2 regions of the Ureibacillus sp. GCM10028918 genome follow, and region 1 is predicted to be linked to the other one. Evidence: a T-box and tRNA genes for the amino acid it is inferred to sense, from the RefSeq annotation. Region 1 holds a T-box; the other holds one or more tRNA genes.

What was found. A T-box is a leader RNA that pairs with one kind of tRNA and senses whether it is charged. The one in region 1 lies ahead of cysS (cysteine--tRNA ligase), so its partner is inferred to be a tRNA-Cys.
Region 2: it has a tRNA-Cys gene. The T-box ahead of cysS (cysteine--tRNA ligase) is inferred to sense a tRNA for this amino acid. The anticodon was not compared.

Annotation. Positions count from the first base shown of each region.
Region 1 is NZ_JBHTFK010000037.1:4,397-19,123, reverse strand. It holds gene rplJ (50S ribosomal protein L10) at 1-225, opposite strand, end outside; ribosomal protein L10 leader region at 259-403, opposite strand; gene rplA (50S ribosomal protein L1) at 472-1,170, opposite strand; gene rplK (50S ribosomal protein L11) at 1,310-1,735, opposite strand; gene nusG (transcription termination/antitermination protein NusG) at 1,940-2,476, opposite strand; gene secE (preprotein translocase subunit SecE) at 2,681-2,866, opposite strand; gene rpmG (50S ribosomal protein L33) at 3,062-3,208, opposite strand; gene sigH (RNA polymerase sporulation sigma factor SigH) at 3,295-3,942, opposite strand; gene ACFQU5_RS17325 (NYN domain-containing protein) at 4,017-4,529, opposite strand; gene rlmB (23S rRNA (guanosine(2251)-2'-O)-methyltransferase RlmB) at 4,538-5,290, opposite strand; gene ACFQU5_RS17315 (Mini-ribonuclease 3) at 5,290-5,706, opposite strand; gene cysS (cysteine--tRNA ligase) at 5,708-7,111, opposite strand; T-box leader at 7,217-7,444, opposite strand; gene gltX (glutamate--tRNA ligase) at 7,523-8,983, opposite strand; gene ispF (2-C-methyl-D-erythritol 2,4-cyclodiphosphate synthase) at 9,590-10,066, opposite strand; gene ispD (2-C-methyl-D-erythritol 4-phosphate cytidylyltransferase) at 10,077-10,760, opposite strand; gene ACFQU5_RS17290 (PIN/TRAM domain-containing protein) at 10,862-11,953, opposite strand; gene radA (DNA repair protein RadA) at 12,169-13,545, opposite strand; gene ACFQU5_RS17280 (ATP-dependent Clp protease ATP-binding subunit) at 13,716-14,727, opposite strand, start outside.
Region 2 is NZ_JBHTFK010000013.1:349-15,075, reverse strand. It holds gene ACFQU5_RS12375 (bifunctional aldolase/short-chain dehydrogenase) at 1-725, opposite strand, end outside; gene ACFQU5_RS12370 (L-arabinose isomerase family protein) at 1,062-2,564, opposite strand; gene ACFQU5_RS12365 (L-rhamnose mutarotase) at 2,618-2,944, opposite strand; gene rhaS (rhamnose ABC transporter substrate-binding protein) at 3,093-4,148, opposite strand; gene ACFQU5_RS12355 (ABC transporter permease) at 4,222-5,262, opposite strand; gene ACFQU5_RS12350 (ABC transporter permease) at 5,266-6,300, opposite strand; gene ACFQU5_RS12345 (sugar ABC transporter ATP-binding protein) at 6,331-7,842, opposite strand; gene ACFQU5_RS12340 (response regulator transcription factor) at 8,159-9,796, opposite strand; gene ACFQU5_RS12335 (cache domain-containing sensor histidine kinase) at 9,777-11,636, opposite strand; gene ACFQU5_RS12330 (autoinducer 2 ABC transporter substrate-binding protein) at 11,596-12,636, opposite strand; tRNA gene ACFQU5_RS12325 (tRNA-Leu) at 13,245-13,325, opposite strand; tRNA gene ACFQU5_RS12320 (tRNA-Cys) at 13,367-13,440, opposite strand; tRNA gene ACFQU5_RS12315 (tRNA-Gln) at 13,524-13,598, opposite strand; tRNA gene ACFQU5_RS12310 (tRNA-His) at 13,636-13,711, opposite strand; tRNA gene ACFQU5_RS12305 (tRNA-His) at 13,742-13,817, opposite strand; tRNA gene ACFQU5_RS12300 (tRNA-Trp) at 13,844-13,917, opposite strand; tRNA gene ACFQU5_RS12295 (tRNA-Tyr) at 13,928-14,011, opposite strand; tRNA gene ACFQU5_RS12290 (tRNA-Thr) at 14,022-14,094, opposite strand; tRNA gene ACFQU5_RS12285 (tRNA-Phe) at 14,106-14,181, opposite strand; tRNA gene ACFQU5_RS12280 (tRNA-Asp) at 14,206-14,281, opposite strand; tRNA gene ACFQU5_RS12275 (tRNA-Met) at 14,285-14,359, opposite strand; tRNA gene ACFQU5_RS12270 (tRNA-Val) at 14,402-14,477, opposite strand; tRNA gene ACFQU5_RS12265 (tRNA-Glu) at 14,502-14,576, opposite strand; tRNA gene ACFQU5_RS12260 (tRNA-Ser) at 14,592-14,683, opposite strand; tRNA gene ACFQU5_RS12255 (tRNA-Asn) at 14,692-14,727, opposite strand, start outside.

The DNA.
Region 1 (14,727 bases):
GAATTCGTTAATTGCTTCAACACCAGCGATTTCAGATGCACGACGAGTTAAAGTATTTTTGTATACTTTGAACTCAACACCCGCTTCACGAAGTTGTTTACGAAGTTCTGTAACTTGACCAACAGTTAAACCACGGTAATCCACTACAACTACTGAAGCTGCAGCTTGGAACTTATCAGCGATTTCTTGTACAACTGCTTTTTTTGTTTCGATTACATTGCTCATGATTGACACCTCCTATTAGAATGGGTCATTTATACCGACATAAGAAAAGCCTCTAGCCATATTAGTAGACTAGAGGCGGAAAATTCATCATCTTAAAAGAATCCGATTTCTGTGTCCTCGGTAGGGAGATTTAAGTGCTAAGCACCCCTACTGTCTACGGTACAAATGGATATTCACAACGTCATTCATCTTATCAAGAAAGACAAGCGTTGTCAACATTATTTATAAATAAATTACTTTATATTATTATTTTACAGCTACGCTAGAAGAATCAATTTTCACTGATGGTCCCATTGTTGATGTAACATTTACAGATTTCATGTAAGTACCTTTAGCTGCTGCAGGTTTTGCTTTTTGAACTACGTCAAATACAGCTAAGAAGTTTTCAACTAATTTTTCAGTTTCAAATGAAACTTTACCGATAGGAGCGTGGATGATACCAGCTTTGTCAGCACGGTATTCTACTTTACCAGCTTTGATTTCGTTGATTGCTTTAGTTACATCAAAAGTAACTGTACCAGTTTTAGGGTTTGGCATTAAACCTTTAGGTCCTAATACACGACCAAGTTTACCAACTTCACCCATCATATCAGGAGTTGCAACGATTACATCAAACTCGAACCAACCTTGTTGGATTTTGTTGATGAATTCTGCATCACCTACATAGTCAGCACCAGCAGCTTCAGCTTCTTTAAGTTTTTCACCTTTAGCGAATACTAATACACGTTGAGTTTTACCAGTACCGTTTGGTAGCACTACTGCACCACGGATTTGTTGGTCGTTTTTACGAGTATCGATTCCAAGTTTGAAAGCAACTTCAACTGTTGCATCGAACTTTACTGTGCTTGTTTGTTTTGCTAAAGCAATTGCTTCTTCAGCAGTATATAAAGTTGAACGGTCAACTAATTTAGCTGCCTCTTGCAGTCTTTTACCTTTTTTTGCCATTATAATTTCCTCCTTGATTGTGGTTATAGCGGATATTCCTCCCACGAATAGAGGTTGCGCTTGTTCCCAAAGAACTTACCGCAACCTCCAAAAAACAAAAGCCTTCTAATCATCAAGTAAACTAGGCACTTGTTACGAATTAGTCTTCGATAACAATACCCATGCTGCGCGCTGTACCTTCAACCATCGCCATAGCTGATTCAACTGAAGCAGCATTTAGGTCTGGCATTTTTTGTTCAGCGATTTCGCGCACTTTATCACGTTTAACCGTTGCAACTTTTTTACGGTTTGGTTCACCTGATCCAGATTGGATACCTGCTGCTACTTTAAGTAACACTGCTGCAGGTGGAGTTTTTGTAATGAAAGTGAAAGAACGGTCTTCGAAAACTGTGATTTCAACTGGAATAATTAAACCAGCTTGATCAGCAGTACGAGCGTTGAACTCCTTACAGAATCCCATGATATTAACACCTGCTTGACCTAATGCAGGACCAACCGGTGGAGCTGGATTAGCTTTACCAGCAGGGATTTGAAGTTTTACAATTTTAATAACTTTTTTAGCCACGAGACACACCTCCTTAAGTCCGTGATGTGGTAACTGGGTTGCCCCTCCCACTCAATATCTGTCTGTCAGCTATTTGCCGATAACATTAAAAGATTAATTTTCATTGACAAACTGTACTTGGACAGTCTGACCTATGAAATGATATCACTTTTAAATTATATTAGCAAGTAAAATCTTATTCAAAGATATCAGAGTGTTGCACTATTACATCTTTTGAATTTGTTCAAAGTCAAGTTCCATCTTCGTTTCACGACCAAACATGTCGACACTAACTTTAACTTTCCCTTTGTCTACATCAATTTCTTCTACTTTACCTTGGAAATGAGCAAACGGCCCTTCTAATACTTCGACTACTTCCCCGACAGTGATATCCAATTCGCCAACCGTCTTTTTCGAGATACCCATTTGACGAAGCAGACGATCTACCTCTTCAGGTAATAGAGGTGTAGGTTTTGCACCTCCGCCTGAAGATCCAATAAATCCTGTAACACCCGGTGTATTACGTACCACATACCACGATTCGTCAGTTAAAATCATCTCTACCAATACGTAACCAGGGAATACTTTGCGCATTACTGTCTTCTTTTTCCCATCTTTTAAATCTGTTTCTTCGTGTTCTGGAACAATAACGCGGAAAATATTATCCTGCATTCCCATTGTTTCAACACGTTTTTCAAGATTTGCTTTCACACGATTTTCATAGCCTGAATAAGTATGAACTACATACCATCTTTTTTCCATATCGTTGCCGGACTAAATGTCCGTCCCTCCTTCACTCATCACATACGCCTCGTGTAGCTTTTTATCCAAGTCACGTAAAAAACTATCATCCATCGCTTTTTTTGGCGGTAAATCGTATTTTTTATTTAACATAAACCAAAAACAAATGAAAAAAACCCGTTAATACTTAAAGACGGGCCATTTTCGAAATATTAACAATTCATTTTATAGATCGATATACCAGCGGAATAGTTCTGAAATACCTAAGTCAGCTAACACAAAAAAGATAGCCATAACAATAACCGTTGAAACTACGACAACTGTATATTTTGTAAGCTCTTTACTTTTTGGCCAGCTTGTCTTTCTCATTTCAGACATTACGTCTGATAGAAACTGTTTAATCTTGCCCATTCTAGCTTAACCTCCGAACAAATCATCTATTCTATGTTTCAATCTAATTTACTAAATCAAATGCGTAGGCGCGTTTGTTCGCCGAAAATTTATGAATACCATTCGATCAACTTCGCAACATCCGCTTTTTAACTTCAATCAGCTGTTTGAATACGTAGAGAGTGATAGAACGATTCGTATTCATTGGAAGTATAATTATCGAGTTTGTTTATGCACCGTATGTTCATTGCAATGTGAACAAAACTTTTTCAATTCGAGACGCTCATTTGCATTGGCTCTTTCAGGAACCGAATAATTTCTGGAGCCACATTTTTCACAACATAAAACGATTTTTTTTGGCATTTTTGAAAATTCACCTATTTTTTTGCATTTTGTCTTTTAAAGACTAACACCTAAACCTTTTGCTGTCAATAAGGGCAAAGTTTTGCTCAACTCATTTCCCCTATTTCGAGGTGACGCTCCAACTTACGTTTTACACGTTGCAGAGCATTATCTATCGACTTAACATGGCGATTCAATTCTTCCGATATTTCATTATAGGATTGTCCATCTAAGTATAAAGCTAAAACTTGTTGTTCAAGCTCACTTAAGATTTCCCCTATTTTTTCTTCAAGATGAGAATATTCTTCACGATTAATCATTAAATACACCGGATCTTCTGACTCTGAACTAGTGATGATATCCATTAATGTTCTATCTGATTCTTCATCATAGATTGGTTTATCGAGAGAGACATAGGAATTTAGCGGGATATGTTTTTGACGCGTCGCTGTTTTAATGGCAGTAATAATTTGACGTGTGATACAGAGCTCCGCAAATGCCCTAAAAGAAGAAAGCTTGTCTCCCTTAAAATCTCTTATTGATTTATATAAACCTATCATTCCTTCTTGAATGATATCCTCCTTGTCTGCTCCAATCAAAAAATAGGAGCGCGCCTTCGCTTTTACAAACAGTCGATATTTTGTAATTAAGTAATCTAACGCCTCTGTATTCCCGTGATGTACTTCTTCAATAAGTTGTTCATCTGAAAGGTCTTCAAATCGTTGCAAGACTTGTGTTTGACTCTCTTTTAGCATCGGCATCACCCCAGAACGTTCGTATAGTGTGTTAGGAATAGTATAACGGAACTGGAAAATATAGGTCAACCTAGTTATTTTAAACCTCTTCTCCATTTCTCAAAAGCTAGCTCTACTTCTTTCGATAATTGAATCCTAGATTTCGGTTTTTCTTCATGGGTTACTTTTACTTTCTGCGTGATACTGGACTTTATAATTTCCATCTCTATTTCTAGTTCTCTTGCCGACTTGCGAAGGGCGCCATTTCCGAAAATAACATTTTGCTCTGTCATATCGGAAGTAGCTACATAGATTTGTATTTTGCGCCCCTTTAATTCATTTGTTAATTTTTCAATCCGTTCATCTGCTGTTTCATTTTTTCTAGTATAAATGATTTCAACCGCATTTTGCACATAAGTTTGCTGTACTCCAGGAACTAAGTGGGCATCGAACACGACAATCACCCGCACACCCATGGTCGCTTTGTATTCGGCCATAAGTTCAAGCAAGCGATTGCGTGCTTCCTCAAAATTCGTATCACGAAGAGGTCTTAATTCCTTCCATGCGCCTATCATATTGTATCCGTCGACAATTAAAATCGTTTGCATGATACAACTTATCCATTCTTCTCTTGGCGCTTGCGGTAAACTTCATACATTAAAAGAGCAGCAGCTACTGAAGCATTTAAGGAATTCACATGACCGACCATTGGCAAGTGATATAAAAAATCACATTTATCTTTTAGTAATCTGCTCATCCCACGACCTTCGCTGCCGATTATAATCGCTAGTGGCAAGGTTGCATCCATCTTGCGATAATCAGCAGATCCTTTCGCATCAGTCCCCGCTATCCAAACACCATTCTCCTTTAATTCATCAACCGTTTGCGCCAGGTTTGTCACTCGAACAACAGGAACATGCTCGATTGCCCCCGTAGAAGCCTTCGCAACAACCGCAGTTAACCCCACCGCACGTCTCTTTGGAATAATAACTCCATGAACACCGATAGCATCTGCTGTTCGAATGATAGAACCAAGGTTATGGGGATCTTCAAGCTCATCAAGAATAAGGAAAAAAGGATCTTCATTTTTTGCTTTCGCCGCTTTAAACAAATCTTCTAACTCTGAATATTTATAAGCTGCTACAGAAGCAACAATACCTTGGTGGTTTTCACTCGATAATTGATCCACCTTTTTCTTAGGGACAAATTGCACAAGTACTCCACGCTCACGCGCTAAATCCAATACCTCGTTAATACCTGTCTTCTTTACACCTTCAGCTATCCAAAGCTTATTGATCTCTCTTCCAGAACGCAGTGCTTCAAGTACCGGGTTTTTTCCAGCAATCATTTCATTATTGTGTTCAGTCATTACGAAGCCCCCTTTGATTGCTCAACAATTTTTATTGCATACTCGATCATTTCATAGACTCGTTCATATTGCTTTGTTAAATATAGACTTCCTAAAACCGCTTCAAATCCAGAACTATTCCGATAAGTTTGCACATCTGTATTTTTCGGAACTGAACCCGATTTTGCGTTGCGTCCTCTTTTAAAGACGGCGACCTCTTCTTCTGTTAGGTAATTTTCGTCCATTAAGCGATGTATAATCATAGATTGAGCTTTAGCTGAAACATAACTTGTGGCCTCATTATGCAGTCGATTAGGCTTTGCTCGTCCATTCAAGAGAAGATGCTCCCGAACCTTTTGTTCGAGAACAGCATCCCCCATATAAGCTAATGCTAGTGCATTTAGTTGTTTTACATCTTCTATACGAAGTTGTGTCATACTACAAACCCCGTTTCCAACGTGTACCTTGACGTGTATCTTCCAAAACAATATTCATATTTAAAAGCTGGTCACGAATTTCATCCGAACGAGCAAAATCGCGATTTTTACGTGCCATGTTGCGCTCTTCGATTAAAGCTTCAATTTCCTCATCCAACAACTCATTTTCCACAACGAATTTAATACCTAGGACGTCGCCAAGTGCGTCAAATGTTTCGATAAACTGTTTCAATACAAGTTCTTCTGTATTTGCTTCGTTTAAGTAGGTATTAGCAATACGCGCTAATTCAAATAATGCAGATATAGCATTTGCAGTATTGAAATCATCATCCATTGCAATTTCAAATTGCTTTTTCACTTCAGTGATTTTTGTTAAATATTCCTCACCGTTATTAGTGAGATTCGTTGAAGCTGTTAATCGGTACTCAATATTAGAATAAGCAGTACGAAGTCTTTCTAATCCAGCTTGGGCAGACTCAACTAAATCCTGCGCAAAATTAATGGGATGACGATAATGTACAGATAGCATAAAGAATCGTAAGACTTGCGGGTCGATTTGCTGACGGATGTCATTCACCAACACAAAATTACCAAGAGATTTTGACATCTTCTCATTGTCGATATTAATATACCCGTTGTGCATCCAGTAACGCGCAAATTCTTTTCCAGTATAGGCTTCAGATTGAGCAATTTCATTTTCGTGGTGAGGGAATGTTAAATCCTGGCCACCTGCGTGGATATCAATTGTGTCACCTAAATGTTCGCGTGCCATTACCGAACATTCTATATGCCATCCTGGTCGGCCTTCACCCCAAGCACTTTCCCACTTAATTTCGCCAGGTTTTGCCGCTTTCCAAAGTGCGAAATCTAGGGGATCCTCTTTTTTCTCACCTGCTTCAATACGGGCACCCACTTTTAGGTCATCAATCGGTTGATGCGATAATTTCCCATATCCATCAAATTTACGCGTGCGGTAATACACGTCTCCCTGTGATTCGTATGCATATCCTTTTTCGATTAATACACCGATAAAGTCAATAATATCTTGCATATGGTTTGTTACGCGAGGATGTACGTCGGCCTTTTTGCAGCCAAGAGCCGTAATATCCTCAAAATAAGCGTCAATAAATCGATTTGTTAATTCGAAAACATCTTCACCTAATTCATTTGCCGCTTTAATGATTTTGTCGTCCACATCTGTAAAGTTCGAAACGTATTTTACATCAAAGCCTTTATATTGGAAGTAGCGACGAACCGTATCATATACAATAACCGGACGTGCATTCCCAATATGAATAAAGTTATAAACCGTCGGGCCGCATACATACATTTTTACTTTGCCTTCTTCAATTGGAACAAACGGTTCTTTTTGTCTTGTTAAGGAATTAAATATTTGGATCGTCATTTGACTCTCTCCTTTAATTTTTTCTTTATTACTAATCACTTCAGGCATTTTTCGTTTTAGAAAGCCAATTAAAATAAAAAACGCCTCTATCTTTTCACATGAAAAGACAGAGACGCTAGTGCGTGGTTCCACTCTGATTGAAAGCATTTTAAAAACCTGAAATGCTTTCCACTCGAAAGTCCGTTAACGCCGGACGACTCGACTTGCCTACTAATTTCAGCTAAGTGCTCAAAGGTGCATTTCCATAAAATAGTGGCCCAGGTCGCTTTCAGCCGATGATGACCCTCTCTTTTGAAGCATATTTTATGTACTTCTCCTTATCAACGCTTTACAGTTTTTAATTCATACGATTACGACTTAAAGTAATTTCATTTTACAATAGGTTCAGTAAAAGTCAATTAATTGAAATGGTTACTTTACGTATTTTTCTATACGGGCAATCGCCTTTTCTTTCCCGATTAAAGCGATGGCATCCGCTAATTCCGGTCCATGCGTTTGACCAGTTGTTACAACACGAATTGGCATGAATAGGTTTTTCCCTTTGTGCCCTGTCTCTTTTTGAACTGCTTTAATAGCGGCTTTAATGGACGGTGCATCAAAGTTTTCTTGTGCTTCAAGCTGTGCTTTAAATGAAGTCATCACTTCCGGAATCTGTTCACCAGCCAATACTTCTTCCGCAGCTTCATCATATTCAATTTCTTCTGTAAAGAATAGGCTTGATAGCTCAACAATTTCTGCACCAAAGCTCATTTGATTATGATATAAGCTAATTAAAGCTGTCGCCCACTGTGTTTGCTCTTCGTTTAATTCTTGTGGAAGCAAGCCTGCTTTTTGTAAATGTGGCAACGATAATTCAACCACTTTTTCTAAAGGCAGCTTTTTAATATATTGGTTGTTCATCCATGTTAGTTTATTTTTATCGAACATCGATGGTGACTTGGAAAGTCGTTTTGCATCAAAAATTTCAATGAATTGTTCTTTAGTGAAGATCTCTTCTTCTCCTTCTGGAGACCATCCTAAAAGGGCAAAGAAGTTAAACATTGCTTCTGGTAAATAACCAAGCTCTTTATATTGTGTAACAAATTGAATAATCGACTCATCACGTTTTGATAATTTTTTATGGTCTTCGTTCACAATTAATGTCATATGGCCGTATTGTGGATATTCCCAATCAAATGCATCAAAAATCATCATTTGTTTTGGTGTATTAGATAAATGCTCTTCCCCACGGAATACATGAGTAATGTCCATAAAGTGATCATCTAAAACAACGGCATAGTTATATGTTGGAATTCCGTTCGCTTTTACTAGTACCCAGTCACCAATATCTTTTGATTCAAACGTAACTTCACCGCGTACTAAGTCTGTGAAACGGTAAGTTGTGTTTTCAGGTACGCCCATACGGATTGTGTGTGGAATACCTTCCGCTTCCTTTGCAGCAACTTCTTCTTTTGTTAGGTGACGGCACTTCCCGTCATAAGTAGGCGCTGCAACTCCTCTTGCTCTTTGTGCTTCACGTGAAGCTTCCAACTCTTCTGATGTACAGAAACATTTATAAGCAATTCCACGCTCCAATAATTCTTCTGCATGCTTAGTATAAACATCTAAACGTTCCATCTGGCGATATGGTGCATACGGTCCACCGATATCAATCGACTCATCAGGCGTAATTCCTAACCAACGTAAGTTATCAAGCTGAGAGGCTTCTCCACCCTCTATGTTACGTTCAATATCTGTATCCTCAATACGAACGATAAATTTACCGTTGTGATGTTTTGCATATAAATAGTTAAATAACGCCGTACGCGCGCCACCAATGTGTAAAAATCCAGTTGGACTTGGCGCATAACGAACGCGAACTTCCTTCGTCATAATAATTGCCTCCTACTATTAGTTCAAAAAGTTTGTTATATATATTGAGAAATCGCAAAACTACATCTCTTCTCATGTTAACCTTGTACATTTTACCACTCAAGAATAAGAATGAAAAGTAAGACAGAAATGTGGAGAACGCTTGCCCAGCTCTGACAACAACTGGAGGGGGTGGCTACAAGGACGCTCTTTGTCCTTGCAGACAGCTCCGAAGTTGTCGAAGAGCTAGCGTTCGCAACTAGACATGAAGAAAAGTGGAGCGGGCTCGCCCAGCCGTGAAAGGAACTGGCCGACAAAAACGCCACATCGTGTGGCATTGTCGGCACTTGCACATCCGTGTGCGGCGGAGGGGCTGACTGTAAGGACGCTCTTTGTCCTTTCAGTCAGCACCGAAGTTTCCGAGCGGCTAGCCCGCGCAACTAGACATTAAGAAAAGTGGAGAACGCTTGCCCAGCTCTGACAACAACTGGAGGCGGTGGCTACAAGGACGCTCTTTGTCCTTGAAGACAGCACCGAAGTTGTCGAAGAGCTAGCGTTCGCAACTAGACATCAAAAAAAGTGGAGCGGGCTCGCCCAGCCGTGAAAGAAACTCTATGATTCGAGCTCTTATTTCTTAATTAATAAAATCGTTGCCATTGCTGCAATTCCTTCTTCACGGCCCGTGAAGCCTAATTTCTCAGTTGTCGTTGCTTTCACATTTACTTGAGATGGATCAGCTTTTAAGAGCTCGGCAATTCGATTACGCATTGGTTCAATATATGGAGCCATTTTAGGGCGCTGGGCCATAATTGTACAATCCACATTTCCAAGTACATAGCCTTTCTCTTCTACAATCTTCCAAATGTATTCTAGCAATTTTGCACTATCAGCATCTTTAAATTCTGGATCTGTATCAGGAAAATGATGACCAATATCTCCTTCTCCAATCGCTCCTAATGCCGCATCAGTTACTGTATGCAATAACACATCTGCATCGGAATGTCCTAAAAGTCCTCGATCATGGGGAATCTCAATCCCACCAATTATTAACGGACGTCCTTCTGCGAATGCATGTACGTCAAAACCTTGTCCTACTCGAAACATAATACTCCTCCTAGCTGTTACGTTGCTTTAATATCGCTTCTCCAAATATTAAATCTTCTGTTGTTGTCATTTTTACATTTTCATAGGTACTTTCAACAATATGTACTTGGTGCCCTAAGCGTTCAACAAGCATTGCTTCATCCGTTCCCAAAAAGCCTTGTTTTTCTGCTACATCCTCTGCATGCTGCAATAAATCGAAACGAAAAGCTTGTGGTGTTTGAATCATCCACAAACTCTCTCGATCAACCGTTTCGATGATTACACCATCCCGTACTTTTTTCATTGTGTCCTTTGCTTTTACGCCGGCAATGACTGCCCCTTTCTCATGGGCAACCTCTACCAAACGCGAGATAATTGGCTTCGTTATAAAAGGCCTTGCTGCATCATGTACCAGCACAATTTCTACTTGATGCATCGCCTTAATACATGAATGGACTGAATGCTGCCGTTCTTCGCCACCATTTGGCAGGCCGCTCACCTTAGTAATGTGATAACGGTCCAGCAAAGCTTGAATATACTCGCGCTCTTCCGGCTTTACCGCAAGCCAAATACCTGTACAATCATCATCATTTTGGAAAATTTCTAATGTATGGATCAGAATCGGCTTATTATTAAGCTTTAAAAATAATTTATTTTGTCCCGCCCCCATGCGTTTTCCACTTCCTGCTGCCGGGAGCACTACTTCATACTGCACAAATTCACTTCCCACTCTTCAAACTGCATTTATCGATAATTGCCTTAATCCGTCCTCTATTTAAACTAAAAAGGACCATAGGCTACTGTTTTTATATCTATTTAGGCTACTTGTTCGTCTTTAGGCTTGGCGAATATCATGCGTCCCGCTGATGTTTGGAGAACACTTGTCACCGTTACGGTAATCGCCTGCCCAATATAGCTTCGGCCGCCTTCTACAACAATCATCGTGCCGTCATCCAAATAAGCGACCCCTTGATTTTGTTCTTTTCCATCTTTTATTACAACCACCTGCATATCTTCACCAGGAATGACAACAGGCTTCACAGCATTTGCCAAATCATTAATATTTAATACTTGGACATGGTGTAGATCACAAACCTTATTCAAATTAAAATCATTCGTTAAGATCTGCGCACCCATTTTCTTTGCAAGACGCACTAGCTTTAAATCAACCTCTTGTACATCCTCAAAATCTTCCTCCGAGATTTGTACAGTTGTGAGACGCTCATCTTGTAATTTTTTCAACATATCCAGCCCTCTTCGGCCACGCGTACGTTTTAACGTATCTGATGAGTCGGCAATATGCTGTAGTTCCGTCAGAACGAATTGGGGAACTATAAGAACTCCTTCAATAAACCCTGTTGAGGAAATATCAGCAATTCGTCCATCTATAATGACGCTCGTATCTAACAATTTGTATAGTTGCTTTTCCTCTGGTTGGGCTATTGAATCACCCGACTTCTTCTTTTGTCCTGTATTGGATTTTGAAAACATTTGACCGAGTTCCTCACGCTTTGTAAACCCAACACGGAAACCTAGATAACCTAGTAAAATAGATAGAATCATTGGCAGAAACTCTGTAATAATAGGGATTTGGATTCTTTCAATCGCAAAACCAATTAGAAAAGCAACCATTAACCCTACAATTAACCCCAGGGACCCAAATAAAAGGTCTGCTGCCGGGATTTTAAATAAAATACCCTCCATCCAAACTATTAGCTTTACAAAGTAATCCGATAATGCGAATGATAAAACGAATAACAAAATTGCCCCTAATGCTACCGATACATATGGATTGTTAAGCCAGGGATTAGATGATAAATTAATAAACTCGTATAATGGCGGTAAGAAAACAAAACCTAACGCTCCTCCGATAAATAAGAAAGCAATTTGTATTACTCTTTTCAACATCTTCCCACCTCCTTTTCTTATTATCAATTATACATAGTTCACCTACTGTTTTCGCTAAAAACACTTCATTAATTTTAAAATTAAGGGAAAATATTCTTTAGCGTATAAGATAGGATATGTTCTATTTGTACCCAAAATTAAAAGGAAAAATGCCCATACACCAAAAATGATTGTATAGGCACGCGTTTGGGATACTTTTTAGGTAATATCCCTCATTATAAATCGTTAAAACAAGCTCTTAATGCTTCATTTATAGTTTCAATGCCAACAACTTGAATACCGCCAGGATAATCCCAGCCTCCTTGGTTCGAAGCAGGGATAAAGGCACGTTTAAATCCTAATCTCGCCGCCTCTTGAACTCGTTGCTCAATCCTTGACACTCGGCGAACTTCCCCTGTTAAACCGACTTCTCCTATAAAGCAATCCGTCGATTTGACCGCCTGATCTTTAAAACTGGACACAATGGAAGTTAAAACCGCTAAGTCAATGGCAGGTTCATCAAGCTTTACACCACCCGCCACTTTGATATAAGCATCCTGAGCTTGGAGTAGCAGCCCCATCCGTTTTTCCAACACAGCCATTAAAAGTTGAACTCGATTTTGATCTACCCCAGTAGACATTCGTTTCGGGTAATTAAAGCTTGTTGGAGTTACTAATGATTGAATTTCAACCAGAATAGGCCTTGTTCCTTCCATGGAGGCAACAATGGTGGAACCAGCTGCATCATAGGAACGCTCCTCTAAAAATAATTCAGACGGATTCGATACTTCTTTTAAGCCAGCCTGTACCATTTCAAAAATGGCTATTTCATTTGTTGAACCAAAACGGTTTTTTACACTTCGCAAAATTCGGTACGTATGATGGCGCTCTCCTTCGAAATACAGAACGGTATCCACCATATGTTCCAATAAACGCGGTCCAGCGATTTGCCCCTCTTTTGTCACGTGGCCTACCAAGAAAATAGCGATTCCTTTTGTTTTAGCAATTCGCATTAACTCTGCCGTACATTCACGAACTTGAGAAACACTACCAGGAGCACTAGTCACTTCTGGATGATGAATCGTTTGAATCGAGTCGATAATAACAAATTTCGGCGCCACTTCTTCGATTGTTTGGTTAATTAATTCCAGGTTTGTCTCAGAATAAATATAGAGTTCCGGCGATTGTACGCCTAAACGGGAAGCACGAAGTTTCGTCTGACGCATCGATTCTTCTCCGGATATGTACAATACGCGATGTCCTTTATTGGATAAAAGGGCTGATACTTGCATTAATAAAGTCGATTTACCTATACCAGGATCTCCTCCAATTAAAACGAGAGAACCTGGAACGATCCCTCCTCCCAAAACACGATTTAGCTCATCCATTTCTGTCGGAATGCGAGGTTCATCTGACATTTCGATATTAATAATAGGCGTTGCTTTTTGTGAGATTGTGTTGGAATGCTGGAAAGCACCACGTGGACCTTTTGAGACGACTTCTACTTCTTCCACCATTGTATTCCAGCCGCCGCAACCCGGACAGCGTCCCATCCATTTTGGAGACTCATAGCCACATGAATTACAACAAAACTTCGTTTTCTTTTTCGCCATCTTGACTCTCCTTTGAATTTATTTCTTTTGTTAATTGTACATGACAACACTGTGAACCTCCTAATATATAAGTAGCGGTGGATTAATTTTAAAGATTCACATGCTTCAATTCACTTTACAAAAACAAAGCGATTGACCACCTAAGTAGCCAATCGCTTAATTGCTTAAAATTATTTAGTTAGCACTGCACTTTTTGGCAGTACGACAAATTCATTATCAGCATAATCGATCACGACACTTTGACCAGTGCTGATTGTGCCTTTTAACACTTCTTCGGATAGGCGGTCCTCAACATGTTTCTGCAGTGCACGGCGTAATGGGCGGGCACCATATTGCGGATCGTATCCTTCTTCCGCAATTTTCTCAAGCGCAGCTTCCGTTAGCTCCAGCTCGATATTTTGCTCTCTGAGGCGTTTTGTTAAAGAATTTGCCATCAGAGCGATGATTTGTTTTAACTCGTCTTTTTCAAGCGAATGGAACACAATCATCTCATCGATACGGTTTAAGAACTCAGGACGGAATGCTTTTTTCAACTCTTCAAGCATTGTGCCTTTCATGTCTTTATATTTCGACGATGCTCCGTTCCCAACACCGAAGCCTAACGATTTTTGATATTTAAGTGCATCTGCACCAACGTTCGATGTCATGATCACCACTGTATTACGGAAATCTACAGTACGTCCTTTTGAATCCGTTAAGCGGCCATCATCCAATACTTGAAGTAAAATATTGAACACATCAGGATGTGCTTTTTCAATTTCATCAAGCAAGACAACAGAATATGGTTTGCGACGGACTTTTTCAGTTAATTGACCACCTTCATCAAACCCTACATAACCTGGAGGTGAACCAACTAAGCGAGAAGTTGAATGTTTTTCCATGTATTCGGACATGTCGATTCGAATCATTGCATCCTCATCACCAAACATAACCTCAGCAAGTGCACGAGCAAGCTCCGTTTTACCAACCCCTGTAGGCCCTAGGAAGATGAATGAGCCGATTGGGCGTTTTGGATCTTTTAGTCCTGCACGAGCACGGCGAATTGCACGGGAAATGGCTTCTACTGCTTCTCCTTGACCAACCACACGTTTGTGTAATTCTTCTTCAAGATTAAGAAGTTTTGCTGATTCTTCTTGGGCAATTTTCGAAACAGGAATTCCAGTCCACATTGAAACCACCATC
Region 2 (14,727 bases), on a different contig from region 1:
TGATCTGCTTCATTTAAAGAGTCATATTTCTTCCCACCGAAAGTCGCATTTTCATCAATACGAGCATTGATATATTCTTCAGCTTCATTAATAACAGAGATCGTTTTATCGTAACTTTCTTTTGCTGTTTCTCCCCAGACAACCAAGCCATGCTTTTCCATTAAAACTAGATCAGCTTGAGGGTTGTTCCGTACACCTTCAGCTATCATCTTGGATAGAGTAAACCCTGGGCGAACGTAAGGTACCCATACAAAACGATCCCCGAAAATTTCTCTTGCTATTTCCTTTCCGTTGTCTGCACAACAAATACTGATAATTGCGTCTGGGTGAGTATGATCAACATGTTTAAATGGCAAGAATGCATGAAGCAATGTTTCGATGGAAGCACGTGGATGTTTGCTATTAATCATGCAATGAGATAAGTATTCTACCATCTCTTCATCTGGCATTTCATCACGTTCGATAAGAGGAAGGATATCTTCAAGATTTAAACCGGTGAAATTTCCCGACGTCATTGTCGCAAGATCCGAGCCGCTTCCTTTTACCCACATCACTTCTATATCACGGCCACGAAAGTCTTTTTCAACTGTTTTCATCGATGTATTTCCGCCACCCCAGTTACAAACAGCACGATTCGCCCCTATTAAATTAGAACGATAAACAAGTTCACCAAGACCTGCAGTTAATGTATTTGCTTTTTCGATATCCCATAGATTCATTACCATATTTACCTCCATTTTACTTTTATTTACTTCTGTTTTCAGAATATCATCTTTGTTTATTTTTGTATATACAGTAAAATGTTTTGTTTTATATTTTTTTGTTTTATTTCTGTTTGTTTTATGTCATATAATATCTTTCCGTTTCGAAATCAAAGTGCCATTGTTACTAGTATGAAATTCGATTATTTCACTTGTGTCGCATTAAAATAATTCAACACAAATTTTAACTCTGACTTTTTCGCAACTAAAAAAGAAGATAACTAAAACTGAAGATTCAGAAATCACTTGTGAGACATTAGCGTTGTTTTAGTAATAAATTATTAATTTTTGCTATAAATCTTATAAAGTAACTGTAGGTATGTTCAATAATTTCCCTACTTTTTCAAACAGTGAGGCATTATGACCAATAGATATTGCACAATGATGAGTAGGAGCTTCCGCAAACCATTGTGTCATATATTCATCCGGGTGCTTTTTGAACTTCACTGGTGTTTGTGTATTCCCGATTTTCATCGTAGGGCCGTTTGTAGACTCAGCTTCACTAATGATGAGCTTTAGTTTTCCATTCCCCGTTTGTGTAACGTTTAAAGTAGTGAGTGGGCCCGATTTCACCTTAGCCTCTACCGAAACACCCGTCCCCTGTTTGCCATGATATAATCCCATTCCTCTAAGAATTGGTTTTCCTTCAGAGATTGCAATATGAAACGGACCATCATGACCTAAAAGAATCGTTTCATCCTCATAATCTACGACTACAATTTCTGAAAAGCTTCCCCCTACTCCCAAAATGTCACAAATTTTCATAGCTAAGGCCGTTTTCAAATCACCTTCTCCAGCGCATGGTATACCTCGTGCTGTCAAAAGTGAATGTCCCACGATAAAACCACTTTGAAGTTTTTCATATTCCCCACCAGGTGACCCGTGATAATAATAGGAAAGGGCATCTAAATTACACTCTCGGACTAATTTCTCCTGCGCTGCGGCTACTTTACAAGACCACTCCATTTGATCCTGGGATGGTTTTTTAGCAATCGGATCTGAAGGTGAATCGCCACTAATTTCAAACATCTCAAATATTTCATCCATTTTCTCACTAATTTCTGACTCTGAAACTTCACTTACTAACTGATTCAATTCGCACATTTCTAAAACTTCAATATGAATACCCGTTTGTGCTTGAAGCATAGTAAAATCACTATACATATCGAGCATGCCACTATAAGTATTCCCAAGAAATCCAAAACGGCTAGATTGTAGCGTACGGGAAACAGCTGCCGCTCGAATCCATTCGCTTATCTCCTTCCAAGCACGAATCGCTTCTTTCCTTTCATGAGTTATTTCATTCGTTAAAGAAATAGCAGGTGTGTAATTTAACCCTAATAAGCCATTCACCACATGAAATGGAATTTCAGCTCGATTGAACGCATTCGAAAATTCTGGAATTGGACATGCTCCACAATGTGCTAGCCATTCTCCAGTTGTGGTTTGATCATAATTGATCCGTGCTGACGGCTGCAAATTCAAGAAAATCACAGGTGCTTTACAAATCTGATGGATTGGCAGAACTGTTGAGCTAGTACTATACGTGGCTGCATGACAGAAGACTAAATCTACATTATTACTATTTAGCCATTCCCCCACATTACGACCTTCTCCTACGGTGTCTACTAATCCATAATTATAGATTTCACCCCATGCAGACATTTTCTTTTCAATAAATTCCCCATATTCTATAAGTCTTTCTCTTAGTCCAGGGAACTGATTCCAATAGGCTTGTAACCCAATTGTGTACAAGCCTATTCTAGGTTTTACAGTATCTTTAAGTGGTAATAGTTTATTCATTCTTTCCACCTCACTTATATAAATATGAAAATAATTCCTAATTCAAATGTTGGTTATTTTAAATAAAACACTTCTCGTAACGGTTTAATCGGCTCTACTTCATTAAAGTCAAATGACCCTTCTACCATATTCGAAGTAAGAGCATTCCACTTATTACAAGCATCACTTTTTGCGATATAGGAAAAAGCTTGATCAACATCATCACATTCAAAGCAATAAAAGAATTGAGTTCCATTTTGAAAGATTGAGTAATTTCTTATTCCAGCTTTTGAATGTTCCGCTAACATATCTTGCCATGGTTCTTCGTGCATCTTGACATACTCATCCAGACATTCTTTTTTTATCGTCCACGTCCAGGCGAATTTATTGCTATTGTTCATAATAAATAAACCTCCAATTATTAGGGTCACCGAAATTAGTTTGCAAAAGGATCTGTCCCTACCTTGATTTCAATGTTAATGATGTGATTATCCTCTCACCATTCAACATTTTTTTGATAGGGCAGACCCTTGCTATGCTTCTATTTATTTAGTAAACTTCTTTCCATTCATCAATATTTTCAGCATCAAAGCGGAATGGGTCGCCTAACATAATTTGTGTTCCATCGCCATCTTCAACTACTTCTTTCTCACCAAGTCTACCTGCTTCAAAGGATTCGCCAACTTTACCCGTGATTTCCTCTTGGACAAGTGCGTATGAAGCCATACCTGCACCGTATCCAACATCAATTGGGTTCCATAAGAACATTGCCGGAGATACACCACTTTCAATATAGCTAGCCATTTCGCTTGGAAGTCCAAGACCCGTAACAATAACTTGACCATTTAGCCCTTTATCAGTAATTACTTTACCTGCCGCTGCAATCCCTACTGTTGTAGGTGCAATAATCGCCTTTAAATCAGGATAAGATTTTAATAACGCTTCTGTCTCTGATACACTCTTATCTCTTAAATCATCACCATATGCTACTTTTACAAGTTCAATATTTTCATAGCCTGGCTCTTCAAGTTCTTTTTTCATCCATTCAATCCAAAGGTTTTGGTTCGTAGCTTGAGACGTTGCACTTAGGATGGCAATTTGACCTTCTCCATTAATCATCTCCGAAACAGCTTCAATTTGACTGCGTCCGATACGCTCAGGATCCGCTTGGTTGATGTGCACAATACGGCTGTTAGTGTTTACGGCAGAATCAACAGAAAGAACTTTGATACCTTGATCCATTGCTTTTTTCAGAACTGGCTCTAATGCATCTTGATCATTTCCAGCAATTGCAATAGCGTCAACCTGTTGTGTAATAAGCTGTTCGATAATTTGAATTTGTCCTTCCGCAGTTGGTTGGTCAGGAGATCGAAGAATGACTTCTCCTCCAACTTCTTCAATTGCTTCTTGAAAACCATCCATCATTTTTTCACCATATGGGTTACCAGTGTTCTTAAAAACCATCGCATATTTTGGAGTTCCGCCATCAGTACCTGCTTCGCCACCCTCTGCCTCTGCACTTTGATTTGTTTCTTGATCCCCACATGCAGCTAGCATTGTCAACGTTAGTCCTACTACAGCCCATTTAGATAAAAACTTTTTCATTCTCTTTCTCCCCTTTTCATGAATAAATTTATATACATTGTAGGTTGAATAGTGTGTATTCACCTGTTAGTAATTAGTTCGTACTCCTCTTTTTTGTGAACCTACTAAATAATCCCTTTAAATTCAATCTTGGAATTGCGACTGAAACAATTAACAGAATCCCAACGATGACAAGCATTGTTTGTGATGCAATGTTTATTAAACCTAAGCCGTACTGAAGATAGCCGATGATGAAAATAGCTATAATTGCTCCCAGCATTCTGCCCTTTCCTCCAGCTGTACTAATTCCACCTAGTGCTACCATCGCTATTACATCTAACTCATAGCTGGTTGCAATGTTGGGTCTAGTGCTTCCCATTCTAGAAGCTAGGAAGATTGCTGTAATTGCTGCCATTAAACCTGCGAGAACGAAGACAATGATTTTTATTTTATCAACTTGAACTCCTGAAAAGCGGCTGGCTGTTGGATTGTTCCCCATGGCAAAAATTTGCCTTCCAAAAGTCGTTTTATGAAGTAGTAAAGTAAACCCTACTGCAAATAGAGCGAAGATAATTAAGATAAACGGAATACCAGCTACATGTCCCCAACCGAAGAAACTAAACCACTCTGGAAAATTACCGGATGCTTGATCCTCCAAAATAACATAGGCAAGACCGCGATATAGAATCATTGTTCCAAGTGTCACGATTACAGCGGATAACTCCTTAAACTTGATGATCAATAAACCGTTAATCAATCCACACAATGCGCCCACTAAGAGACAAATTATTATCGCTGCTTCCATTGGCACACCAAGGTTGTTATATAGCGTTGCCATGACAACTGATGATAGTGCAACTGTTGAACCTACAGAAATATCAATATCCCGGAGGATCATAATCATGACCATTGGAAATACGATGAACGCTTTATCTAAAAAAATCATTGTTGCATCTCGTAATCCAGCACCATTTAAAAAGTAGGGAGATAGATTCGTATTAATGATCAACACTAGTAAAAATACTAAGATTAACAGCCATTCCCACTGAAGGAAAAATTTCTTCAGAGAGAATTCTTGTTTATTGGTCAGTGTTCTTTGAACATATTCATTTTGATTAACCACTCTCTGTTCCATCGTTTAAATTTTCCTCCTCAGCAGGTTATTTCGAACCACACCTCGCTTAACAAGTGTGTTAATAATGACGGCAATTAAAATAATTGAACCCTGTATTGCCATTTGCCAAAACGGTGATACGTTTAATAGCGGTAATGCATTGTTCAATAGCCCCAGAAGCAAAGAGCCAAGAATGACACCAGAGAGTTTCCCTGCCCCCCCTGCAATACTCACGCCCCCAAGAATACATGCTGCAATGACCGTTAACTCGTAGCCAGAAGCTGTATCTCCTTGGGCAGAAGCGAATTTTGAAACCCATAAAACACCTGATAGCCCAGCTAATCCACCCATGATCGTATAAACTAGCATCAAGATTTTCGTTTGACTGATTCCACTTACCTTAGCAGAATCAGGATTACTGCCAACTGCATAAATTTGTCTGCCTGTTCTAGTGTGATTAATGAAATAGAATGCTATTAGATAGATGACTACCGCTATAACTATGAGCGTATTTATCCCAAGGATCTTGCTTGTTGCAATTGAAACAAAACTTTCAGGCATTTGATAGGAACTAATCCACTGTCCATCACTTACAGTAAACGTTAAGCCTCTAAAAATATTCATCATAGCAAGTGTTGCAATAATCGGGAGAATTCCAAGCCTAGAAACAAGGAAACCAATAATAATCCCGCAAACAATACCAATGATGGTACCTAGCAATATAGCAAGAATGGGATGCAGCCCTTGATTCGCACTAACCGTTTGAGCTGCAATCATACCAGAAAGGGCTAACGTAGCCCCTATTGATAAATCAATCCCTCGAGTTATTAATACAAGCATCATCCCGAGTGCAAGAATACTTAAAATTGCTGTATTAGTTACCATGTCATTAATATTTTCCATTGTTAAGAAGCTTGAGTTTCGAGCTTGCACTACAACACATAAAAGAATAATAAAAGCTAACAATCCTAATTCACGAAACTTTGAAACTGTTGCAAGTTTCGAAGATTTTTTTTCCACTTGTACACTGGTTGAATTTCCTAATGCACTTTCAGCCATATTAGTTCACCTCATTTCCTTTCCCGGCTCTCACCCTGCATCTTTCTTTGAAAGGTCGGACATTGATGCTTCGAGTATCGCCTCTTGTGTTACGCCTTCTCTATCAAGGAACTTTGTTATTCTACCCGAACGCATAACCGCAATCCGATCACTCATACCTATAATCTCTGGCATTTCTGATGAAATCATAATAATTCCATATCCTTGAGATGCTAAATCGTTAATAATTTCATAAATAGCTGATTTAGCGCCAACATCTACGCCTTTTGTTGGTTCATCAAGGATAATAATATCAAGGTCAGCTGTTAGTAATTTTGCAACAGCAACTTTTTGTTGATTACCTCCAGACAAAGAACTAACTAAGTCAAAGATACTATTTGCTTTCACATGGACCTTTTCAGCTAATTTCTTTGCTAGATCTGCTTCTTTCCTGTCATCTAGCCAACCCTTTTTACCGATACTTGTCAATGTTGGTAAAGTGATATTTCTCCCTATCCCCCATTGCAGGACAAGACCTTGCAGCTGTCTGTCTTCAGGCAAATATCCAATTCCAAGTTTCATTGCTTCCTTAGGGTCTCGAATACTAACCTCTTGACCATTCACTTTGATTTTCCCTTTGTCGTAAGGCATGATTCCAAAAAGCGACTGACAAACTTCTGTTCTACCTGCACCGACAAGACCAGTTAGGCCTAATATTTCTCCTCTATGAAGAGTAAAGGAAATATCAGCGAAAAACCCGATTTTCCCCAAACCTTCAACTTGTAATATCTTTTCACCGATTTTGCCCTTCTTTTCAGGAAAGACTTGCGTAATTTCTCTTCCTACCATTGCAACGATCAGGTCATCATTTGATATTTCGTTGACGCCCCAAGACCCAATGTACTTTGCATCTCTTAACACCGTCACCTGACTTGCCAATCGATACATATCCTCAAAACGGTGTGAAATAAAAATAATAGATGCTCCTTGGTCTCTTAAACTTTCAGCTATTTTATATAGCTCTTCACTCTCTCTGGCAGTTAGTGCTGCTGTTGGTTCATCCATAATGATGATTTTGGCGTTTGTAGAGATTGCCTTTGCTATTTCTACAATTTGTTGTTGCGCTACACTTAGGGATCCCATTTCAGTTTTCGGATCCAGTGAAGATCCAAGTGATTGAAGGATTTCCTTCGCTTCTTCATGCATTTGTTTCCAAAGTAGACGCCCTGTTATTTTTTGGACCTTTTCATGACCCATAAATATGTTCTCTGTAACAGTTAAATCGGGATAATTTGTCACATGCTGATAAATGGCCGCTATTCCCATTGCTTGTGCTTCTTTTGGGTTTGTAAATTCTACTTTTTGACCATTTAAAATCATTTCTCCCTCATTTGGAGAGTGGACGCCTGTAATAACTTTTATAAATGTCGATTTTCCTGCTCCATTTTCCCCCATTAATGCATGAATCTCACCAGGTCTTAGTTTAAAATGTACATTGTCTAGAGCTGTAACGCCTGGGAACCTTTTCGTAATCCCCTTTAACTCAAGAACATACTCTGACATATCCTCACTCCTAACTTATAATCTTTCAACAAATTTCCGTTCGGTGTTGGTAACGCTTACACTAAGTTTACGTTTTTTCCCTTTTATCAAAAAGGAGAGAACTTTCGGTTATGGGGGGTGATTTTTCTGTTATGCAAAATATTGTTAAAGAAGAATCTGACCTTTTCAACAACTTTTTCACCATTAGGCAGAGAACTTTATTACTTCTTAAAAGAGTCTCTACTTGTTTTAAGATTTGAATTTATCAATAGGGGGTTCGTTACAGTTTTCGTAATTTAAAAAAACCTCCATCTAGATGGAGGTTTAATCTTCTGCGTTATTTGGCTTTAACTTTTTCTTTGTATTTTGATGGAAGTTCTCCGTAATACTTTTTAAAGAGTTTACTAAAGTACTTTGTATCAGCATAGCCGACTAGTTCAGAAATTTCATAGACTTTTAAGTTTGTTGTAAGTAATAGCTCTCTTGCCTTGCTTATTCGAGTACTTGTAACAAACTCGTGGACTGTCTCACCAGTTTGATTTTTGAAGTATTCACAAAAATACGTCGGATTCATATAGACTTGTCTCGCAATTTTTTCAATTGTAATACTTTCTTTCATATTTTCAACAATCCATGATCGAGCTACTTCAACTTGATTAAGAACTTTCTCCTCGTTAACAATTACAAGTTTATTGAAAACAGCCATAACCCATTCTTTAATCTCTTCATTCAATTCCGCAAAGTTCCCTATATTTTTTAATAGTCTAGAAGTATCTTGAATATCCAAAAGATCATTACTCAATCGTGGTGTATGCTTAATAAGATAATTAATCATTTGAATGCTTAGTGACTGCACAAAAAGTTTAATTTCACTAGGTACACGAAGGGTTTGAAGTTCTTTTGCAAACATTGTCACGTTTTTTATTAACTCTCCCTCGTTCATACGCTCTAATGACTGAATGATCCTATGAATTGCTTGTTGTAATTCGTTTGCATGTTTTGTTTCACTTTTTTCAAGTATTAATTGTTGTTCCATGTCTTGCTGCAATATCTGATTTTCCCCGTAAATAAGACGGTATTGCATAAGAGCTAAGACGTCTTTGGTAACGGTTGATAAAAGAGATAAATCAGTAAAAACATGACTAATCGCTATAGTATTAGAAAAAAGTGTATACTTTTCTACATTATTCTTAAGTGAAATAGCAAATTCATACACTTCATTCTTGAAATTATTACTATTATCGTTAGAACTACAGATTAGAATCCAAAATGCAGCTCCTTCCCCTTTCCATTTCCAATATTTATGTTTATACTCACTGAGCATTTCATTAAAAATATTTTCATGAGCAAGTATCCATGTTTTCCACTCATTCTTTTCCATTGACCGAGAGTGACTTAATACTTGGTCAATTGTAATATACATTAATGTATATATTCCTGCTGGGAAGTCATTTGTCCAATCCATTATCGAAACATCAATTTCATATCCATTTGTAATCTCATTAAGTATTTTGACTTGCTTCATATACGCTAGTTCCGAAGATTGTTTCTCCATGATTTCAAGCTCTTCTTGATTCTGCCATTTAATCATTATCTTTTCTTTTAAAGTCTCTAATTGAATTCTAAATTCTTCTCGATCGATGGGTTTGATCAAATAATCAAGCGCCCCTTCACGTAGTGCTGTTTGAAGATAAGAAAAATCATCGAAGCCACTAATAACCATCGGACTAAAAGAAGTAAGCTTTTTCATTTCCTTGATAAGCGTAAGGCCGTCCATTATAGGCATTCTTACATCAGTTATTAGAATATCAAACTCAATTGGCTCTGCCTGATAAGAATCCAATAATTCTTGACCATCACCAAATGTAGCTACAACATTCCACTCTTCACCACATGAGAGAACCAACTTCTCAATTCCCCGACGAATTCGATTCTCATCATCAACAATGATTGTCTTAATTTGTTTTAAGCTCATTGTTATCTCCCTCATTTCCAGCTTTAAGAATAGGAATCCTAATTTCTACTTCAGTCCCTTGGTCAGTAATACTTGAAACTCGGAGACCGAATCCATTTCCAAAATTCATTGTGATACGTGCATGTACATTACTTAAACCAAAACGCGAATCACGCTTGGCCATCGGATCTGATTGGAGCAATAACTGAATTTTATCTAGAACTTCTTTTTTTATGCCAGGACCGTTATCCTTTAAGAGAAACACTATCTCTTCCGCCCTTGTTTCTGGATTTTCAACCATCTTTATGGTAATTTCGACAGTCGTGATACGTCCATATACAAAAGCATACTTAATTGCATTTTCAACAATGGGTTGTAGAATAAACTTTGGAGTATAATATTTTTTTGTATCGATCTCTTCATGAACGACAAAGTCAAATTTATCCTCGAAGCGAATCTTTTGGATAGTTAAGTAATCCTCCGTATGCATAAGTTCTTCCGAAATTGAAACAAGCGACTCCCTATTACTAATAGAAAATCTGAGCATCCTGCCTAATAAAGTAACCATTTGTACAACTGTTTCCTTCTCATCATCTTCAACAGCCATGGCAATTGTCTCAAGTGTGTTGTACATGAAATGAGGGTTTATTTGTGATTGAAGAGCGTATAATTCGGCTTCTTTTTGCTTCAATTCAATCTGGTATTTATCGCGTATCAAGTCTTTAATTTCAATTACCATTGAATTAAAGCTATTCGCAAGCATACCTACTTCATCTTTCGTTTCTATTGGTAAATCTACATTAAAATTTCCTTTTTCAACATGCTTCATTAACTTAATTAAACGATTTAGAGGACTGGATACATTCCAAGCTAAGAAAATGGATATGATGGTGCTGAAAACTACAAAACCCAAAAAGACAATAATTGTTGCGGTTCGAACTAGATCTGTTCGTTCCGTTAAATTTTTCGCTTCGATACTATGTACTAAAGTCCATCCAGTTTCTTCTATATGATGTATGCTTATTAATTTATTCTTTTCTTCACTTGTCGTTCGAAAACTACCTTTTAATATTGGGTAGTTATTAACCTCGTTATCAATTGTTCCAATCAAGTTCGGATCTGTATGATAAATAATATGTCCCTTATAATCCATCAACCATAAATTGGCTTCGCCTTTATCAGTAAGTTTTGTAATAACATCTTCCAAAAATGTTACTTCAACAGCAATCAGAATTGTTCCTAAATTCGTACGGTTTTCAAGGTCGGTCAATTGTCTCATAAGCAGGATAAAAGGTGGATTTCCTTCAAACTGAAGAGTTGTTTGTTTAGGAAGAATGTACATTCCCTCTGTCCCTTGCAACTCAATATTTTGACCATAAGGTATAGAATAATTGGTAAGGTCAAAATTTTTATAGGGTATTTTCACACTTTCATAAATACGGTTCTTCGACAGAACAAATACCCCTAAAATATCGAGATTCCCCCCATTAATATATGTCCTGGACAAATAACTATTGATCGCAAACTCGTCTTGTAATAGTGACGAACGATTTTGGTGGGCATCTTTTCTTAAAACACCAATTACTTGACTTGAATTGTAAAGTAAATCTGGTAGATGATTTATTTCATTAACTTGATTGGCTATGTTTTCGTTCGCTTGTTCCAATAGTTTGGGAATATACTCTCCCACTTGTTCCTCAATTGATTTCGTATATTGGCTATAGGCAATATACCCTAACAAAGACATTGGAATTACTGTTAGTAAAACATAGGATACAATCAATTTAGATCTAAGACGGTAGTTTTTAAAATTTAGCTTTTTAAAAATCATATTGATCCACATTATCTTTCGTAAAATCAATCGGTTCTCCCATAATTACCATGTCACCATTCACTCGAATTTTCCCTACTTTAGCAACCTCTTGGTGATCATAAGGGGCAATATTGTTAAGGGCATTTTTGGCAAGGGCAACCGTTAAGTAACCCAATTTTTTCGGACTCCATAATGTCACGATTTGGGCAGAGCCATCTTTCAAGTATTCATTCATCTGATTGGGAGGCGATAATCCAACAACTGCCACTTGTCCCTCCTTCTCTGCTTCCTTAACCGCTTGTGCAGCAGCAGGAGGACCTTCGGATGAACTCCCAATAATCCCGTTCAAGTTTGGATGTGATATTAATAATTCTTTTGCTAACATATACGCTCGATGTGGATCATCATCATGTGTGACTATATCAACCAGTTTTATATTAGGATAATATTCTTGTTGCTGAACTTTAATCCAATGGAGCCATTCATTTAGATTTGCTGCCGATAGAGGTCCAGTTAAAACAGCAAATTCTCCTTCTTCATTTGTGTTCCAAGCAAGAATATCCATTAAATGTCTTCCAAGCGTCTCAGGATCAACCATATTTATAAAAAAATCTCTTGCTTCTGGGAGCGTATCAGCATCCCATGTAATCACCTTAATACCTTTCTCTTTTGCTTCCAATAATATTGGAGCAAGCTTTTTAGGGTCATTAGCTGAGACAGCAATTACGTCAACATCTTGTGCTATCAACTCTTCTATAATTATTATTTGTTGAGATGCATCAGTAAAAGTTGGTCCAGTATATATGACATTAACGTCTAGATCCTTCCCTGCTTCGAGAGCTCCTTCCTCAACTGCATTAAAATAGGGTATATTAATCTGTTTAGGTACAATAGCTACCGTCATTTGTTGAGTTTTGCTTTTCTCCGTCTCTTCCAACTGGTTATCGTCAATCGTATAAACAACTTCAAATTTTCCTTTTTCTGTACCATCTATATTGCAACCGCTTACAAGTAATACTAAACAAAAAAGAGTGAAACACAATCTCATATTCTATTCACTCTCCTTTCAGTTCTTAGTAGGTATAAAGAATGTAAAACTTCGAAAACGCTAATATTTATTCTCTAGTTTATCAGATTATTCCAAAAAAAGCGTTACTATTTTATCATCTTTCTGATGCTCAATCCTGATCGTGACCTATTATAGCTTTCAAATAAAAGGAGTGCCATTCCTGATTACAGTTTCGGTAAATTGAAAACAAATAAAAAAAAACGTCTAATTATATTACTTTAATTAGATGTTCAATAGTTGATATTATTCAATTCTACTGTTATTGATGATAATAGAATTTCTTAAAATTTAATACCGGGTCGGAGTCGAATAGATACGCCAGTAGAACCCGTTTTTAAGATGCAAAAAGTCATCGCTAATTTGCTAGAAGTTTGCTTTTCTCATATTACTATGACATCCCTTGATTTCCCTATATTTTTCCAGCTAACGGTAAATGAATACACTATCCGTAAAAGGGGATAATTGCGTTTTAATTATAGTGAATTCAGACTAAGCAGCGACAATGTACATAGTAGAGTATTTTAATTTTGTTATCTAAAAAAAACATAAAAAAAGCTTCTCACAAAGTGAGAAGCCTTTTTTAATGATACCGAAGGTGGGACTCGAACCCACACGCCTCGCGGCACCGCATTTTGAGTGCGGCGTGTCTGCCATTCCACCACTTCGGCATATTAAATATAAAAAAAATCGGTTATCCCGATCAAAAAATTGGAGGCGGCAACCGGATTTGAACCGGTGATAAAGGTGTTGCAGACCTGTGCCTTACCACTTGGCTATGCCGCCATTATCTTTTAGAGCGAAAGATTGTGTTCTAAACTGCAATCCCCATCTGTAGATGGAATTCTACCGCTGAACACTACTTAAAATGGCTGGGGTACCTGGATTCGAACCAGGGCATGACGGAATCAAAATCCGTTGCCTTACCGCTTGGCTATACCCCAATATTATTAAGACTATTGTGATTTATTATATTAAAAATGGGGCGACTGATGGGAATCGAACCCACGAATGCCTGAACCACAATCAGGTGCGTTAACCACTTCGCCACAACCGCCATAATATTATATATAATTTCAAGAAAAAATGGGGCGACTGATGGGAATCGAACCCACGAATGCCTGAACCACAATCAGGTGCGTTAACCACTTCGCCACAACCGCCATAATGTTAATATTTATTTAAAAATTGGCAGGGGCAGTAGGAATCGAACCCACACTGACGGTTTTGGAGACCGTAGTTCTACCTTTAAACTATGCCCCTATAAAAGGAATGGTGGAGGGGGACGGATTCGAACCGCCGAACCCGAAGGAGCGGATTTACAGTCCGCCGCGTTTAGCCACTTCGCTACCCCTCCAGATAAATGATGCCGGCGAAAGGAGTCGAACCCTCGACCTACTGATTACAAGTCAGTTGCTCTACCAACTGAGCTACACCGGCATTTATCTATATGGTGGGTCAGGACGGAATCGAACCGCCGACACTTAGAGCTTCAATCTAATGCTCTACCAACTGAGCTACTGACCCATATACATTATCTATTCATAAAAATGGCGGTCCCGACCGGGATCGAACCGGCGATCTCCTGCGTGACAGGCAGGCATGTTAACCGCTACACCACGGGACCATTTGGTTGCGGGGACAGGATTTGAACCTGCGACCTTCGGGTTATGAGCCCGACGAGCTACCACTGCTCCACCCCGCGATAATAATATTGTATTTCCTCTATTGTACCATAAAATTGATATGGTGGAGGATGACGGGCTCGAACCGCCGACCCCCTGCTTGTAAGGCAGGTGCTCTCCCAGCTGAGCTAATCCTCCGACTGGATATCTTATAAATTCAAATGGTGACCCGTACGGGATTCGAACCCGTGTTACCGCCGTGAAAGGGCGGTGTCTTAACCACTTGACCAACGGGCCAATTAATTATGTATCTGGCGGAGAGTAAGGGATTTGAACCCTTGAGACAGTGTTAACCGCCTACACGATTTCCAATCGTGCTCCTTCGGCCACTCGGACAACTCTCCAAGAAGCATGGCTCCGAAGGTAGGACTCGAACCTACGACCGATC